Regions from separate parts of the Oerskovia sp. PE-21s genome, predicted to be linked through region 2. Evidence: riboswitches for the same ligand, from Rfam matches in the RefSeq annotation. Region 2 holds a riboswitch; the other holds the start of a gene.
The links. Region 2 has a riboswitch for cyclic di-AMP ahead of ACZDYF_RS00985 (C40 family peptidase). Riboswitches for the same ligand answer to the same signal wherever they lie in the genome.

Region 1 (7,493 bases), on a different contig from region 2:
GTGCTCGCGCGCGCCTCGGGCTCCTTCGCGGACAGCGGCTGCTCGGCGCGGGCTCGGACGCGGCCGACGAGGTCGACCAGCGCGACACGGACGCGCACGTGACCGATGTCGACCGCGAGCGCGTACCCGTGCTCGGGGTCGACGCGGTACAGCGTGGCTGCGGGGCCGCGTCTGTCGTGGTCGAGGCCGGCCTCCTCGACGAGCCCGTGCTCGACGAAGGTGCGCAGCGCGAGCGCCACGGTGGTCTTGGACAGGCCCGTGGCCGCGACGATCTCGGGTCGTCCGAGCGTGTCGTGGGCGTCGAGCACCTCGAGGACTGCGCGGGCGTTGATCTCCCGGAGCAGTCGTTGATCTCCTGCAAGAAGCATGTCTACCGGTCTCCGTCGACGGTCGTTCCCCTGGACATGAGTAGGTCGGAAACCTCCCTACCCGGGCGAGAGTACCGCGCCAGGGTTCGTGCGCGCTCGGCGAGCAGAGAGTGTTCACCCCCGTGTCCCGGCCTGCGGTGCGGAGCGCTCTCGGGGTTCACCCCGAGGGCGAAATGGGGGGAACACCCCATGTCGCCGAGAGGTCCGCGCACCCTAGCCTCGATGGTGGTGGGCCCCGCCGGGGGGCGGGGCCCCCACCACTCCACGAACGCCTCGGACACGACGAACAGGGGATCGACATGCGGACCACGAACCGGCGACTGGTGACGGCGGGCCTGGTGGCCGTCGCGGCGGTCACGCTCGGGGCGTGCGGGTTCGGGCCGCGGTCGATCGCGACCGACACCTACACCGTCACGGACGAGATCACCGCGGTGCGCCTCGACCTCGAGGCCGGCTCCGTCACGCTGCGCGGGGACGGCTCGGCGACCGAGGTCGGCATCGAGCGCACGGTCGACTACGCGGGCTCCTACCCCGAGCAGGAGACGCACCGCGTCGAGGACGGCGTCCTCGTCCTGTCCGGCTGCGGTCGGTACTGCTCGGCGAGCTACTCGATCGACCTGCCCGCCGGGCTGCCCGTCACGGGCGAGACGTCGCACGGCAGCATCGACCTGGACGCGACCGGCGCGGTCGACGTCGAGACGTCGAACGGGTCCATCACCCTCACCGACGTCGACGCGCGGATCGTCGCGCGGACCTCCAACGGCAAGATCACCGGGACCCGGCTCGGAGGCACCGACGGGATCGACGCCGAGACGTCGAACGGGTCGGTCGAGATCTCGATCACGACCCCGCAGGACGTCCGGGCGGCGACCGACAACGGCAAGGTCCAGGTCCAGGTCCCCGACGGCAGCTACCGGGTGCACGCCGAGACCGATCTGGGCGGCACGGACGTCAGCGTCCCGGACGACCCCGACGGCGAGTTCACGATCGACGCGTCCTCGTCCAACGGGCGGGTCACCGTCTCACGCGGCTGAGGTGACGCCGGGACGCCGTCGCACGCGCCACGCGCGTCATGGTGCCGGGCGGGAGCCCAGCACTCCCCGCACCACGTCCGTGACCGGGCGCGGAGGGCGTCCGAGCAGCTCCGCCAGGTGGTCCGCGTCGTCGTCCCCGCGCGCGAGGAAGCCCGCACCGAGGGTCGCGAAGATCGACGCCGCGTGCGCCACCTGGTAGGGCGGGACCCCTGCGGCCAGCGCGTCCCAGGTTCCGCCGAGCGGAGCCGCCTCGTACCTGCCACCGACGAGCGCGGCGACGTCCGACCCCGTGAGGCGCGCGTCCCCGGCGAGCTCGTAGACGCGACCCGCATGCCCTGACCTCCGACCCGCGCGGACGTCGTCGTGCACCTCGGCGGCCACCCGTGCGGCCACGTCCGCGAGGTCGTCGCGATGGACCACGGACACCGCGCCGTCTGCCCACGGAGCCGCGAACACGCCGTCGGGCTGCGCCGTGAACCCGACCGCGAGCGCCACCGGGACCTCGGCGTACAGGCCGTTGCGCAGGATCGTCACGTCGAACGGCGCGCCCGCGAGCCGGGCCTCGGTCCACCGGTGGGCCAGCGCGATCGTCAACCGTTCGGCCGTTCCCGCGAGGCTCGTGTAGACCACGTGCCGCACACCGGCGGTCGCCGCGGCGTCGACCACCGCCCCGTGCCGTGCCCGCACGACGTCGTCCTCGGCGTACCCCGCCGAGACCACGAGGAGCACGTCGACCCCGTCGAGCGCGGCGGGCAGGGTCTCGGGCCGGTCGAAGTCGACCAGCCGCGCGCCGGGCCCCCGGGGCTCCCGAGACCCCCTCAGCACGTCGTCCCGGTCGGCGAGGCGGGCGGCGACCGCCCCACCGAGGGCGCCGGAGGTTCCGGTGACGAGCAGCATGGGCAGGTCCTTCCGATGGTGTGGTTGTCTTCACGAGCGGGACCATCGTCGCCGCGGACCAGGACCGACCGTAAGGAGGCACTTCGATGTCAGCAGGGCACACCGCAGTGACCACGTCCCCCGTCGTCTCGTGCGGCGAACCGCACGAGGACTGCGGCATCCGTGACGTCCTCGACCGGATCGGCGACAAGTGGTCGGTGCTCGTCGTGGTCGAGCTCGCCCAGGGGGTCCGGCGGTTCCGCGAGCTCCAGCGCGCGGTCCCGGGGATCTCGCAGCGCATGCTCACGCTCACGGTGCGCCGGCTCGAACGGGACGGCCTGGTCACGCGCACGGTGTTCGCGACCGTGCCCCCTCAGGTCGAGTACGAGCTCACTGCGTCGGGCCACAGCCTCACGCGGCTGGTCAAGGTCCTGGCCGACTGGTCGGCCGACCACCGCGACGGTATCGCGGCCTCGCGCGAGCGGTGGGACGCGCTCAACCCGGGCTCCGAGGTGCGCTGAGGCACGCGGCCGGGCGCGCCGCCGTCGGGCACGCGCCGTCCGGGCGCGCTAGAGCGGTCCCAGGACGTCGCGGACGTCGGCGTCGAGCGCGAGCGAGTCGAGCACCGTGAGCAGCGCGCGCTCCTCGTAGCGGAAGTGGGACTCCATGATCGCGGCAACCCCCTCGAGGTGACGGTCGAGCTCGTCCGGCGTCGCCGCCCGGTCGACCGCGGCCAGCAGCCCGCTCAGCAGGTGCGCGATCATCGAGTGGTCCTGCCTCAGGTTGCGCAGGGTCCCGACCAGCTCGGGGTGGGCGGCCGCGATCGCGGGGAACAGCTCGCGGTCCTCGCCCTCGTGGTGGCCCGTCAGGGCGGTGCAGAAGCCGTGGCAGAACAGCAGCAGGTCGCGGGTCGCCGGTTCGGCGGGCTCTCCGTCGTCGAGCGCGGCCCGGGTCACGCGCAGCGCCTCGCGCAGCCGGGCGTGCACGGCGCGCAGCTCGCGGCTCCAGGCGACGAGCCTGGTCTTCTCGCCCTCAGTCACGCGAGGGCGAAGGGGTCGACGTCGTCATCGTCGTGCTCCTTCGTGTCCGGCGCCTCCATGCCTGGCACGGTCTGCCACCGGCACGCGACGCTGCGCAGACCCTACCGGACGTCGACCCACGCGGGGCGCCGTGCGTCGTCGACGCGCACGACCACGTCGGCGTCCCGCTCCGGGGCGACCTCTGCCCGGTACCGCGCGTACGCGGGCAGCGTCCAGGCGTCCGCAGGTGGCGTGCGTCGCCCGAGGGTCGCGTCCTGGAGCGCCAGGTGGACGGTCAGGTCGACGTCGAGCCCGCGCCCGAGCGACAGCGACCCGTCGAGCAGCACGACCAGCCCCGGGGGCGCCTCGACGTAGTCGGCGCGCGTCGAGCGCGACGTCACGGGGTCGCGAAGGCTCGGCAGGTAGCGCCCGTCCCCGTCCGGCCCGACGGCGGTCAGCACCTCCCGGTTCAGCGCGCCGACGTCGATCCACTCGTCGAGCAACGAGTCCGGGTCATCGTGGCCGTGCTCGAGCCGCAGCGACGCGGGGCGCAGGAAGTCCCGGACACCGATGCGCGCCGTCGGGCGGCCTGCGACGCGCAGGGGTTCGACGAGCTGGTCGGCGAGCGTCTCCGGGTGCGTCGAGGGGTGGCCGTCGACGAGCACGCGCACCGCACCACCGGCACGGGGGTGGCCCGCGACGAGCGCGGCGACCCGCGCGACCAGGACCTCGGGGCTGACCGGCTCGACGCGCACCCGGTCAGGATGCCACGGGGCCGCGAGCGGTCCGGGGAGGTGAGACCGAGAGCCCCGTCGCGCGAGCGGCCCGGGGCGAGGCCACAGTGGGAGGACGTCGACCGTCGCTGCCCAGGAGAGCCCGATGACCACGTTCCCGACCGTCCGACAGGTCGTGCTCGACACGACCGACGCCCGCGGCCTCGCCGAGTTCTACCGCGCCCTGCTCGGGCTGGAGTACCGCCCGGGCGACGAGCCCCCGGCCGAGGGCGCCGCCGACCCGAACGGGCAGGACTGGCTCGTGCTGCGCTCGCCCGGGGGCGTCCCCCTGGCGTTCCAGCAGGTCGAGCACCTGCCGCCCTCGTCCTGGCCCGACCCGGCCGTCCCGCAACAGGTCCATCTCGACTGCACGGTCCCCGACCGCGACACGCTCGACGTCCAGCACGAGCGCGCCGTCGCCCTGGGGGCCCGCCTGCTGCGCGACCGGTCGGACGACCCGGTCGAGCCCCTGCGCGTCTACGCCGACCCGGCCGGGCACCCGTTCTGCCTCTTCGTGGGCTGACCCTCCGCCCGCGCTCACGAGCGGGCCGGACGGCGAGGCGCACGCGAGGGCACCCTCACGTCTCCTCGACATCGATCAGCCACCGCACGATGGTTCGGTCCTCGATCGTCATCCGGTACGTCTGCCCGGCGTCGATCGCGTCGTCCAACCGGCTCTGGCGGTTCTCGTCGACCCGGAGCACCCCGCAGGACGTCCGCACCTCGTAGTACGTCGTGGAGCGGTTCGTGTGCGAGACCAGGTCGTCCTCGGTGAAGCACGTCAGCTCGGTCGTCGTCCAGGTCGCGACCCAGACGACGAACGGCCCGACGAGGACGACGGCCGCGACCGTCCACCCGACCACGACCTTGGGGATCCGCATGGCGTGGAGCATACCGACGCCCGCCCGCTCCCCGTCAGCGAGGAACGGGCCGCCGTCGGGCGGTCAGGACGCGCCGGGAACGCACGAGGCCCCGTCCACAGGACTGTGGACGGGGCCTCGTGGGCAGCGGGTCAGCCGACGCGGATGAACGTCGGGTTGTTCTGCCAGATCTTGCTGTGCTTGACGGTGCTGCCCGGGGTCGTGGCCTCGATCTGCATCCCGTTGCCGGCGTAGATCGCGACGTGGCCGGGGGTCCAGATGAGGTCGCCCGGACGGGCCTCGGCGGCCGAGACGGGCGTGCCCGCGTCGCGCTGGGCACCCGACTGGTGCGGCAGCGAGACGCCGAGCTGCGCGTAGACGTACTGCGTCAGACCGGAGCAGTCGAACCCGCTCGGCGAGGAACCGCCGTAGACGTAGGGCACGCCCACGTACTTCAGGGCGATGTCGACGGCGGCCGAGCCGGAGGCCGAGGCCGCCGGGGCGGCGACGGCCTTGGCCGCTGCGGGCTGCGCGCGCTCGACGCTGCGCGAAGCGGCCGCGGAACGCTCGGGGGCGGGAGCAGCGACCGGCGCGGGCGCCGGCTCGGGCTCGGGCTCGGGCTCGGGCTCGGGAGCGGGGGTGACCGCGACCGAGGCCTGCTCGATCGGCAGCACCGCGTCGGCGGCAACGGTGATCGCGGGGCTGGTCTGGAGGGCCTCGCGGGCCTGGGCGGTCACGGCGGCGAGGTCGACCGAGCCGATGGACTTCGACTCGTCCGAGGCAGGGGCGGCGTTCGCGGGGGCCGTGAAGACCGAGATCAGCAGGCCGGACGAGGCGGCGACGACCGCACTACGACGCACGACGGCGTTGGCGCTGGACGCGGCAGACCGGCCGAGCGAGGTCAAGGGGGTGATGGGGCGGTGCGCGGCACGGTGGCGCGCACGTGGGCGTGAGGTCACGTGTGTTTCTCCTGGACGCCTGAGAGGTCAGCTGTCGGGTTCGGGCCGGAGAATCTTCTGCCCGGCCGGTCGGACCGAGGTCCGACCGGCTTCACCCCAAGGACACCGTCTCCGGTGCCCACAAGATTGGGTCCCCCACCCCTGCCATGGGTGTAGTTCGTGGCTCCGGAGGTGACAGGGTTCGGCGTCCACCGGAGCACTCCAGCGAGAAGGTTCTCTGCGGAGCAGAATCGACCGTACATGGCAACCACGGGATTGTCACAATGAGGTAACGAACCTCGCGAGTCGGACACGTGTCCACCTCGACGACGGACCGCACCCGCACGCGGGCGGTGCGGGCCGTCGTCGCGCAGGCCGGCCGAGCCGGGCTCAGGCGGGCTTGGTCGCCCTGCCGTCCAGCCACAGGGTGTCCGACTCGTCGCGGTGCGTGCCGGTCGAGCCGACGTGCTTGCTGTCGATCGTCGGCCCCTTCTTGATCACGTGGACGATCGCCATCGCGTGACCGCGCCCCAGGCCGTAGTCCTCCTTGAGCCACTCCACGATCACGCCGGCCTTGACGGACGGGTCGTCGTAGCCCTTCTCCTGCGCGATCGTCACGAGCTGGCGGGGGGTGAGCCCGGTCTTGTCCTCGACGGCGTCCAGGTAGGCCTGAAATGACATGGTGCTCCTCGTGTCTGTGGGTCGGGTCGGCGGTCGGTCCGGGGGGGCTCAAGCGGTGCGGAGCACCCTGCGCAAACGCTGGGCGAAGGCCGACGGGTCGTCGACGAAGCCCGTGTGGTCGCCCGGGAAGAGCGTCGTCGTGGTGCCGAGCAGGGCTGCGAGCGCCGTCGACGTCTGGTCGCAGAGCTGCCCGGTCGAGTCCTCGCCGACCCCGACGACCACGCGGACGGGAGAGGCACGCAGGGCCTCGACGTCGGGCTCGAAGAGCGTGGTCCCCAGGAGGTCGTGCGCGAACCAGAAGCGTTCGTCCGCGACCTGCTGCGGGTCGCGCTCGCCGCCGAACACCTGCTCGACCATCCCGTCCGGGACGTCGATGTCACCGACCGCGAAGAACTTCCGCCAGGCCCCGACGACGTCGCCCGCGCGATGATCCTCGACGAGCTCACGCGTCGCGGCATGCAGCCGCTCACGGTCCGGCATGAGGGCGTCCAGCGGCGGCTCGTGCGCGACGACCGTCCTGACCAGGTCGGGGCGCGACTGGACGAGAGCGAGCGCGGTCACGGCGCCACCGCTCGACCCGACGACGGTCGCGGGGCCCGCGTCGAGGTGGGTCAGGAGCCGCGCGAGGTCGTCGGCACGGACCTGCGGCGGCGTGTCCTCGTCCGGGTCGTCGACCGTGCTGCGGTGGATCCCGCGCGGGTCGGTCGTCAGGACGGTGTGGTCGGTCGCGAGCAGGTCGGCGAGCGGCGCGAACGCGTCGGCGTCCATGGGCGCGCCGACGAGCACCACGAGCGGCCCCCGGCCCCTGACCTCGTGGTGGAGCGTGGCGCCCGGGACCCGCAGCGTCCGGGCGGTCGCAGGGACGGTCGGGGTGTCGGTCACGGGAACCTCCAGGAGTGCGCACGGCGGATGGTCGAGGGGGTGGACCGTGCGGAGGGCCGGAA
Region 2 (7,493 bases):
GAGATGCACAAGCTGCCCAGCGCCTCGCGCGAGAAGGGGCAGATCCGTGAGGGCATCCGGTACGTGCGCGGCCGCTCCGACATCATCGTCATCATGGTCGTCCTGAGCGTCGTCTCGACCTTCGGGCTCAACTTCCAGCTCACGTCCGCGATGATGGCGCGCGTCGAGTTCGGGATGGGCGCGGGGGAGTACGGCATGCTCGGGTCGATCCTCGCGATCGGTTCGCTCACGGGGGCCCTGATGGCTGCCCGCCGGGAGCGGCCGCGCGTGCGGCTCGTGATCGGGTCGGCATTCGGCTTCGCGATCGCGACCGGGGTCATGGCGCTCATGCCGAGCTATACGACGTTCGCGATCGCGTGCATCCCTGTCGGGTTCATGTCGCTGACCATGATGACCGCGGCCAACACGACCATCCAGATGACGACCGACCCCGTGATGCGCGGACGCGTCATGTCCCTGTACATGATCGTGTTCCTGGGTGCGACGCCCGTCGGTGCACCGATCGTCGGCTGGATCGCCGAGGCTTACGGGCCCCGCTGGGCGATCGGGATCGGCTCCATCACGGCACTGCTCGTCTCCGTGGGGGCCGCGATCTGGGCCATGCGGAACTGGAAGTTCACCGTCAGCTATCGCGTGACCCAGCGCCCGCACCTCCTGGTCACCTATCCCGAGGGCGGTGCGGCCCGCCGGGTGGGGGCTCGCGGCGAGACGCGCAGCCGGCTCGGCGTGGACGACGCGGAGGACGCCGCGACGGCGGCATGACGGCTCCCGGCCCGACGGCGCCGCTCACCTGACGACGTCGCGTCGCCGGCGACGTCGCCCGGCCCGGAACGCACGACGCCCGCCCCGCCGTTCGTCGGCAGGGCGGGCGTCGTGCGTCGACGGGTCAGACCAGGGAGTCCACCACGAAGTCGATGCTTCGCGTGAGCAGCTCGACGTCCGCCGGCTCGATCGCGGGGAACATCCCGATGCGGAGCTGGTTGCGCCCGAGCTTGCGGTAGGGGAACACGTCGAGGATCCCGTTGGCACGCAGGGCGGCGATGACCTGTGCCGCGTCGACCGACTCGTCGAGGTCGATCGTCCCGACGACCGTGGACCGGTCCTCGGGGCGCGTCACGAAGGGGGTGGCCCAGTCGCGGGAGTCGGCCCAGGAGTACAGGGTCCGGGCCGACGACGCGGACCGGGCGCTCGCCCACCCGAGGCCGCCCTGCTCGTTGAGCCAGTCCACCTGCTCGGCGAACGTCACGAGCGTCGCGACCGCCGGGGTGTTGAGGGTCTGGTCCTGGCGGGAGTTCGTGATCGCCGCGCCGAGCGAGAGGAACTCGGGGACCCAGCGGTCACCGGACTCGATCTCCTGGGCGCGCGCGACGGCGTCGGGCGACATGATCGCGACCCACAGCCCGCCGTCGGACCCGAAGACCTTCTGCGGCGCGAAGTAGTAGACGTCCGTCTCCGCGAGGTCGACCGGGAGGGCGCCCGCGCCCGACGTCGCGTCGACCAGGGTGAGCGCCCCCTGCTCGCGGGAACCCGCGACACGGCGCACGGGGGCCATGGCCCCCGTCGAGGTCTCGTTGTGGGGCCAGGCGTAGACGTCGATCCCGTCCGCGGCCTCGGGGACGGCGACCGACCCCGGGGGAGCGGTGATGACCTGCGAGGCCTCGAGGAAGGGTGCACGCGTGGTCGCGGCCGCGAACTTGGCGCCGAACTCGCCGAACGCCGCGTGCTGGGCGCGCTCGCGCACCAGGCACAGCGTCGCGACGTCCCAGAACGCCGACGACCCGCCGTTGCCCAGGACGACCTCGTAGCCCTCCGGGGCGTCGAACAGGTCGGCGAGACCCGACCGGATCCGACCGACCAGGGACTTGACCGGTGCCTGACGGTGGGAGGTCCCCAGCAGGGACGTGCCCGCCTCCGTGAGCGCGCGGACCTGCGCCTCGCGAACCTTGGACGGGCCGCAGCCGAAGCGGCCGTCGCTAGGCAGCAGGTGCGGGGGGACGGTGATCTGGGTGGGCTCAGGCACGGGGCAACGATAGTCCGGCCTGGCGCGAACACCGCTCGCCGTCCACAATGTCGGTGGCTCGGACCTAAACTAGTGGTCAGCGGCCCGCCGGTGCGGCAGGTGCCCCCAAGCCCCCAAGCGACAGGAGCGCGACGTGACGGACCTGATCGACACCACCGAGATGTATCTGAAGACGGTCTACGAGCTGGACGAGGAGGGGATCGTCCCTCTGCGTGCGCGGATCGCGGAGCGGCTGGGTCATTCGGGTCCGACGGTCTCGCAGACGGTGGCGCGCATGGAGCGTGATGGTCTGGTCGTGGTGACGGGGGATCGTCATCTCGAGCTCACCCCGGACGGGCACGCCAAGGCGCAGCGGGTGATGCGTAAGCACCGGTTGGCGGAGCGGTTGTTGACGGACGTGATCAAGCTCGACTGGGAGTTCGTGCACGTCGAGGCGTGCCGGTGGGAGCACGTGATGAGCGAGCTCGTGGAGAAGCGGTTGATCGGTCTGCTGGACCACCCGCACCACGACCCGTACGGCAACCCGATCCCGGGCCTGTCGGAGCTGGGCGAGGACATCGTGGAGATCGAGTACCTCGACGGGGTCGTGTCGCTGCCCGCGTACGTGGCCGCGGCCGACCGTGCCGGGCGCGCGCCGGGCGCGCTGCGCGTGGTCGTCCAGCGCATCGCCGAGCCCCTGCAGACCGACACGGACCTGCTCGCGCGCCTGGCGGCCGCGGGCATCCTGCCCCGCCAGGAGGTCACGATCACCCCCGAGGCCGGGTCGTACACGGTTTCCGCGCAGGGCGCCGAGACCGTCCTGGACCTGCCCGACGACGTCGCGCGCCACCTCTTCGTCACCGCCCCCTGACCACCACCCACCCCAGCACACCCCACCGCCCCGCACCCCCACCCGGGATGCGGGGCGACGTGCGTCACGCGCCGGATGAGGCGAGGGTGCCGCCGCGCCCGAGGCAACGGTCTTGTGCCGGTTCGTCCCGTCGTTCCAGGGTGCTCCAGGACGTCGTGATGGGAACGTGACATTCACCCCAGGGTCGTGTACGTTCGGTTCTGCTTCACGGAAGACTCATTCGTCGAAGCCCTCGCGCGGAACGCCTAACCCTGTCACCGCGAGAGGAACACCACGACCCGCTGACAGGGACGGGGGACCCAAATTCGGGTACCGGCAACGGTGCCCTTGGGGTGAAGCCAGAAGGACCTCGGTCCGGACGGCCGGGTGATTCTCCCACCCGAACCCGACAGCTGACCTCGCAGGCGTCCAGGAGAGGTATCCAGTGAACGCAGTGACGAACGGCGCACGCCATCGTGCAGCACGGCGCCCGCTTTCCACCCTTGCTTCGGCGGCGACGGCTTCGTCCGTCGGCCGCCGCACCGCTGTCGTCGCTGCCTCGTCGGGACTCATCGTCTCGATGCTGGGCGGTACGGCTGCCAACGCAGCGCCGGTCGAGCAGGACTCGACCAAGCTCAACACCGTCGACCTGAACGCGCTCACGGCCCAGGCCCGCGCTGCGCTCGAGTCCGCCCCGGCCGTCACGGTCGCCGCCGAGGCCGGCTTCGCGATCGAGAGCGCGGCCGTCGCCGTGACCCCGGCGCCGGAGCCCGTCGTCGAGCGAGTCGTCCAGACGCGCGCCACGCAGACCCCGTCGCGCTCCAACGAGCGCGCCTCCGTCGCCGCCACCACGGCGACCACCGAGACGGCTGCGGCCGTCCAGGTCCCCGCCTCGGCAGCCGGCTCGTCGATCGTCTCGATCGCCAGCCGCTACGTGGGCGTCCCCTACGTCTACGGCGGCACGTCGCCCGACGGCTTCGACTGCTCGGGCTTCACCCAGTACGTCTTCGCCCAGGCCGGCATCAGCCTGCCCCGCACCTCGAGCGGCCAGGGCAGCGTCGGCACCAAGGTCTCGCGCGCCGAGGCCCAGCCCGGCGACCTGATCTGGACCCCCGGTCACATCTCGATCTACGCCGGTGACGGCATGCAGATCGACGCGCCGCGCCCCGGCAAGACGATCCAGATCCGTCAGATCTGGCAGTCGAACCCGACGTTCATCCGCGTCGCCTGAGACCCCCTGGACGAGCGGAGAAGCTGCCGCCACCCAGCTGAGAACCCCGTCCTTCCGCTTCGTGCGGGAGGGCGGGGTTTCTTGCGTCGGCCGTGCCTCGCGGCGCGCGCGTGCCGGTGTGACTTTGCCAGTTCTTTCGATAGGTTTGTCTCAGGATGGACGTTTGCCCTCGGAAGGAGACGGAACCATGACCCGTGCGGAGATCGTGCTCGTCGGCGTCGACGGATCGAGCCCCAGCCTGCACGCGCTGGACTGGGCGGCCGCGTACGCCCGCCAGGTCGGTTGGCCACTGCACGTCGTGTGCTCGTACTCGCTCCCCTCCTTCACCGCGGCCTCGCTCGACGGCGGCTACGCGGCGCTGGACGACACCGCGATCCAGGAGGGGGCCAAGGCCGTCCTCGCCGAGGCCACCCAGCGTGCCGAGGCCGCGGGCGTGAGGACGACCGCCGCGATCGCCACGGGCGACGCCGCCGGGGTGCTCGTCGAGCTCTCGAAGGACTACGGCCTGGTCGTGGTCGGCACGAGGGGACGCGGAGGCTTCACGGAGCGTCTCCTGGGCACCGTGTCCTCGGCGCTCCCCGCCCACTCGAGGTGCCCCACGGTCGTGGTGCCGCTCAAGAACGGACCGGGCGACGACGACACGCTTCCTGCCGTCAACCCGCTCAAGCGGATCGTGGTGGGCGTCGACGGGTCGCCGTCGGCCGACATCGCGCTCCGGCACGCGATCAAGCAGGCCCGGGCATGGGGGGCCGAGCTCGTCGCGGTGGCGGGCGTCCCCGTGGGTGCGGGAGCGGGGCTCCTCGCGTGGCTGCCGGCCTCGATCGACCACCAGCAGGTGCTCGACGACATCACCGAGGGACTCAACGTCATCGTGGACAGGCACGAGGCCGAGAACCCCGACGTCACGATCAAGCGCATCGTGCTCGACGGCACCGGTGCCGAGCTGCTCACGGAGTTCTCGACGGCGTCGGACCTCATCGTGGTCGGCTCGCGCGGGCGCGGCGGCTTCACGGGACTTCTCCTGGGGTCGACGAGCCAGGCGGTGCTGCACCACTCGGCGTGCCCGGTGATGGTCGTGACCAAGCGCTGCGAGGACGACTCGGCACCGACGGTGGACGACCCGGCCCGCTGACCGTCGTCGAAGGACCCGTCCGAGCGGGCGTGACCTCGAGGTCACGCCCGCTCCGGCACGCCGGGGCGCTCCTGGGTCAGTTGCGCGTCCGGTACAGGTGCATCGTGATCGGCGCGAAGATCGCCGTGAGCACGACCGAGACCAGGAGCACCCAGCCGATCTGGTCGAACGTCGCCGTGCCGGCCATCAGGGCTCGCACCGCGGTGGCCAGGTGGCTCACGGGGTTGATCTCCGCCCAAGCCTTGAGCCCCGAGGGCATCGTGTCGGGGTTCACGAAGATGTTCGACGCGAACGTCAAGGGCATGAGGACGAGCATCGAGACGCCCATGACGGCGTTGGGCGTCCGCATGACGAGGCCGAGGATCGTGAAGATCCAGCTGATCGCGAACGCGAACACCAGCAGCAGGGCCACGGCCAGCAGGACGCCGACCACACCGCCGTCGGGCCGGAAGCCGATCGCCAGCCCCAGCCCGACCGTGATCGCCGAGGCGATCGTGTAGCGGACGGTGTCGCCCAGGAGCGCCCCGACGATCGGGGCGGGGCGCCAGATGGGCAACGAGCGGAACCTGTCGAAGACGCCCTTGGTGATGTCGGTGTTGAGCGTGAAGCCCGTGTAGACCGTGATGATCAGGACGGTCTGGACCAGGATCCCGGGCAGCAGGTACTGCAGGTACGTCTCGGGGTCACCGGCGATCGCGCCGCCGAACAGGTACGTGAACATGAGCGTGAAGATGATCGGCGTGAGCGTGACGTCGAAGAGCTGCTCCGGTACGTGCTTGATCTTGAGCAGCGCCCGCCACGCGAACGTCAGGGTGTTCGCGAGCGGCGAAGGTCGCGTCGGGTGCTGGTCGATCGCGATCGCCGCGCGCAGGACCTGCGCCTCCGGCGTCGTGATCACCTCGGTCTGAGTCGCGGCCATCAGGCCACCTCCCCGTTGCTGGTGCTGTCGTCGCTGTGACGGAGGCCGTCCCGGGGGCTGCCGTCGGCGCCCGGACCGTTGCCCTCGGCACCCGGGCGATCGTCGTCGTCCTCGTCGACGGGCTGCCCCGTGAGGGCCAGGAACACCTCGTCGAGGCTCGGCTGCCCCAGCGTGAACTCGGGCACCGCGATCCCGGCGTCCGCGAGCGCGGGCAGGAGCTGCGCCGCGAGGTCCGCGCCGTCGTCGGGCACGCGCGCGGAGAACGCGTACGGGTCCTGGGCGAGCGCGACCTCCGCGCCGAGCACCCGCTCGACGATCTCCGCTGCCCGGCCGCGGTCGCCCGACGAGGCCAGGCGCAGTGTCACCGAGCCCTCGCCGACCGAGCGCTTGAGCTCGGTCGCGGTGCCCTCCGCGATGACCTTGCCGTGGTCGATCACCGCGATCCGGTCCGCGAGCTGGTCGGCCTCCTCGAGGTACTGGGTCGTGAGCAGGACCGTGGCGCCGTCGGCCACGAGGACGCGGACGATGTCCCACACCTGGTTGCGGCTGCGGGGGTCCAGGCCGGTCGTGGGCTCGTCGAGGAACAGCACGCGCGGGCTCATGACGAGGCTCGCGGCGAGGTCGATGCGGCGGCGCATGCCGCCCGAGTACGTCTTGACGGGCCGGTTCGCCGCCTCGGCGATGCCGAAGGCCTCCATGAGGTCCAGGGCCCGGCGCTTCGCGGCGAGCGTCGTGAAGCCGTACAGGCGCGCGATGACGACGAGGTTCTCCGCGCCCGTGAGGTCCTCGTCGACCGAGGCGTACTGGCCGGTGAGCCCGACGAGCGAGCGGACGGCGTCGGGCTGGGTGAGGACGTCGTGGCCCAGGACGTGGGCCGTGCCCGCGTCGGGACGCAGGAGGGTCGTCAGCATGCGGACGGCCGTGGTCTTGCCCGCGCCGTTGGGGCCCAGGACGCCGTAGACGGTGCCGGTCGGGACGGCGAGGTCGATCCCGTCGACGGCCCGGGTCTCCTTGAAGTGCTTGACGAGGCCGCGGGCCTCGATCGCGAGATCTGGTGCGCTGGTCATGCGTGCTCCCTCGGTGGGTGGTGCACGGGTCTGTCCAGTGTTCGACCGCTCGGGGCGTGGGAACTCATCGGTGCCGTGGGCGGCCGGGCGAGACCTCCATCATGCGACGACGGGCGGCCGCGGACCAGGGGTCCGGGGCCGCCCGTCGGGAGCGGTGCGGTGAGGACGTGTCAGACGAGCGTCAGGCCGCAGCCTTCTCCGCCGCTGCGAGCAGCACGCACGTCGCCACGCCGTCGATCGCAACCCGGACCTCGTCGAGCGGGGGCAGGGTCGGGGCGAGGCGGATGTTGGCGTC

Region 1: another riboswitch for cyclic di-AMP. It lies ahead of ACZDYF_RS15785 (C40 family peptidase); the one in region 2 lies ahead of ACZDYF_RS00985 (C40 family peptidase).

What each region holds. Positions count from the first base shown of each region.
Region 1 is NZ_JBUXJM010000008.1:134,625-142,117, reverse strand. Features, by position in the region: gene ACZDYF_RS15825 (ROK family transcriptional regulator) at 1-368, opposite strand, end outside; gene ACZDYF_RS15820 (DUF4097 family beta strand repeat-containing protein) at 668-1,402, shown strand; gene ACZDYF_RS15815 (NAD(P)H-binding protein) at 1,439-2,299, opposite strand; gene ACZDYF_RS15810 (winged helix-turn-helix transcriptional regulator) at 2,386-2,799, shown strand; gene ACZDYF_RS15805 (hemerythrin domain-containing protein) at 2,848-3,318, opposite strand; gene ACZDYF_RS15800 (nucleoside/nucleotide kinase family protein) at 3,420-4,052, opposite strand; gene ACZDYF_RS15795 (VOC family protein) at 4,177-4,593, shown strand; gene ACZDYF_RS15790 (hypothetical protein) at 4,649-4,951, opposite strand; gene ACZDYF_RS15785 (C40 family peptidase) at 5,083-5,889, opposite strand; cyclic di-AMP (ydaO/yuaA leader) riboswitch at 5,895-6,076, opposite strand; gene ACZDYF_RS15780 (DUF4287 domain-containing protein) at 6,259-6,549, opposite strand; gene ACZDYF_RS15775 (alpha/beta fold hydrolase) at 6,598-7,431, opposite strand.
Region 2 is NZ_JBUXJM010000001.1:229,441-236,933, forward strand. Features, by position in the region: gene ACZDYF_RS00970 (MFS transporter) at 1-762, shown strand, start outside; gene serC (phosphoserine transaminase) at 887-2,020, opposite strand; gene ACZDYF_RS00980 (iron-dependent transcriptional repressor DtxR) at 2,154-2,870, shown strand; cyclic di-AMP (ydaO/yuaA leader) riboswitch at 3,130-3,292, shown strand; gene ACZDYF_RS00985 (C40 family peptidase) at 3,430-4,080, shown strand; gene ACZDYF_RS00990 (universal stress protein) at 4,268-5,212, shown strand; gene ACZDYF_RS00995 (ABC transporter permease) at 5,289-6,131, opposite strand; gene ACZDYF_RS01000 (ATP-binding cassette domain-containing protein) at 6,131-7,198, opposite strand; gene ACZDYF_RS01005 (aspartate aminotransferase type Ic) at 7,380-7,493, opposite strand, start outside.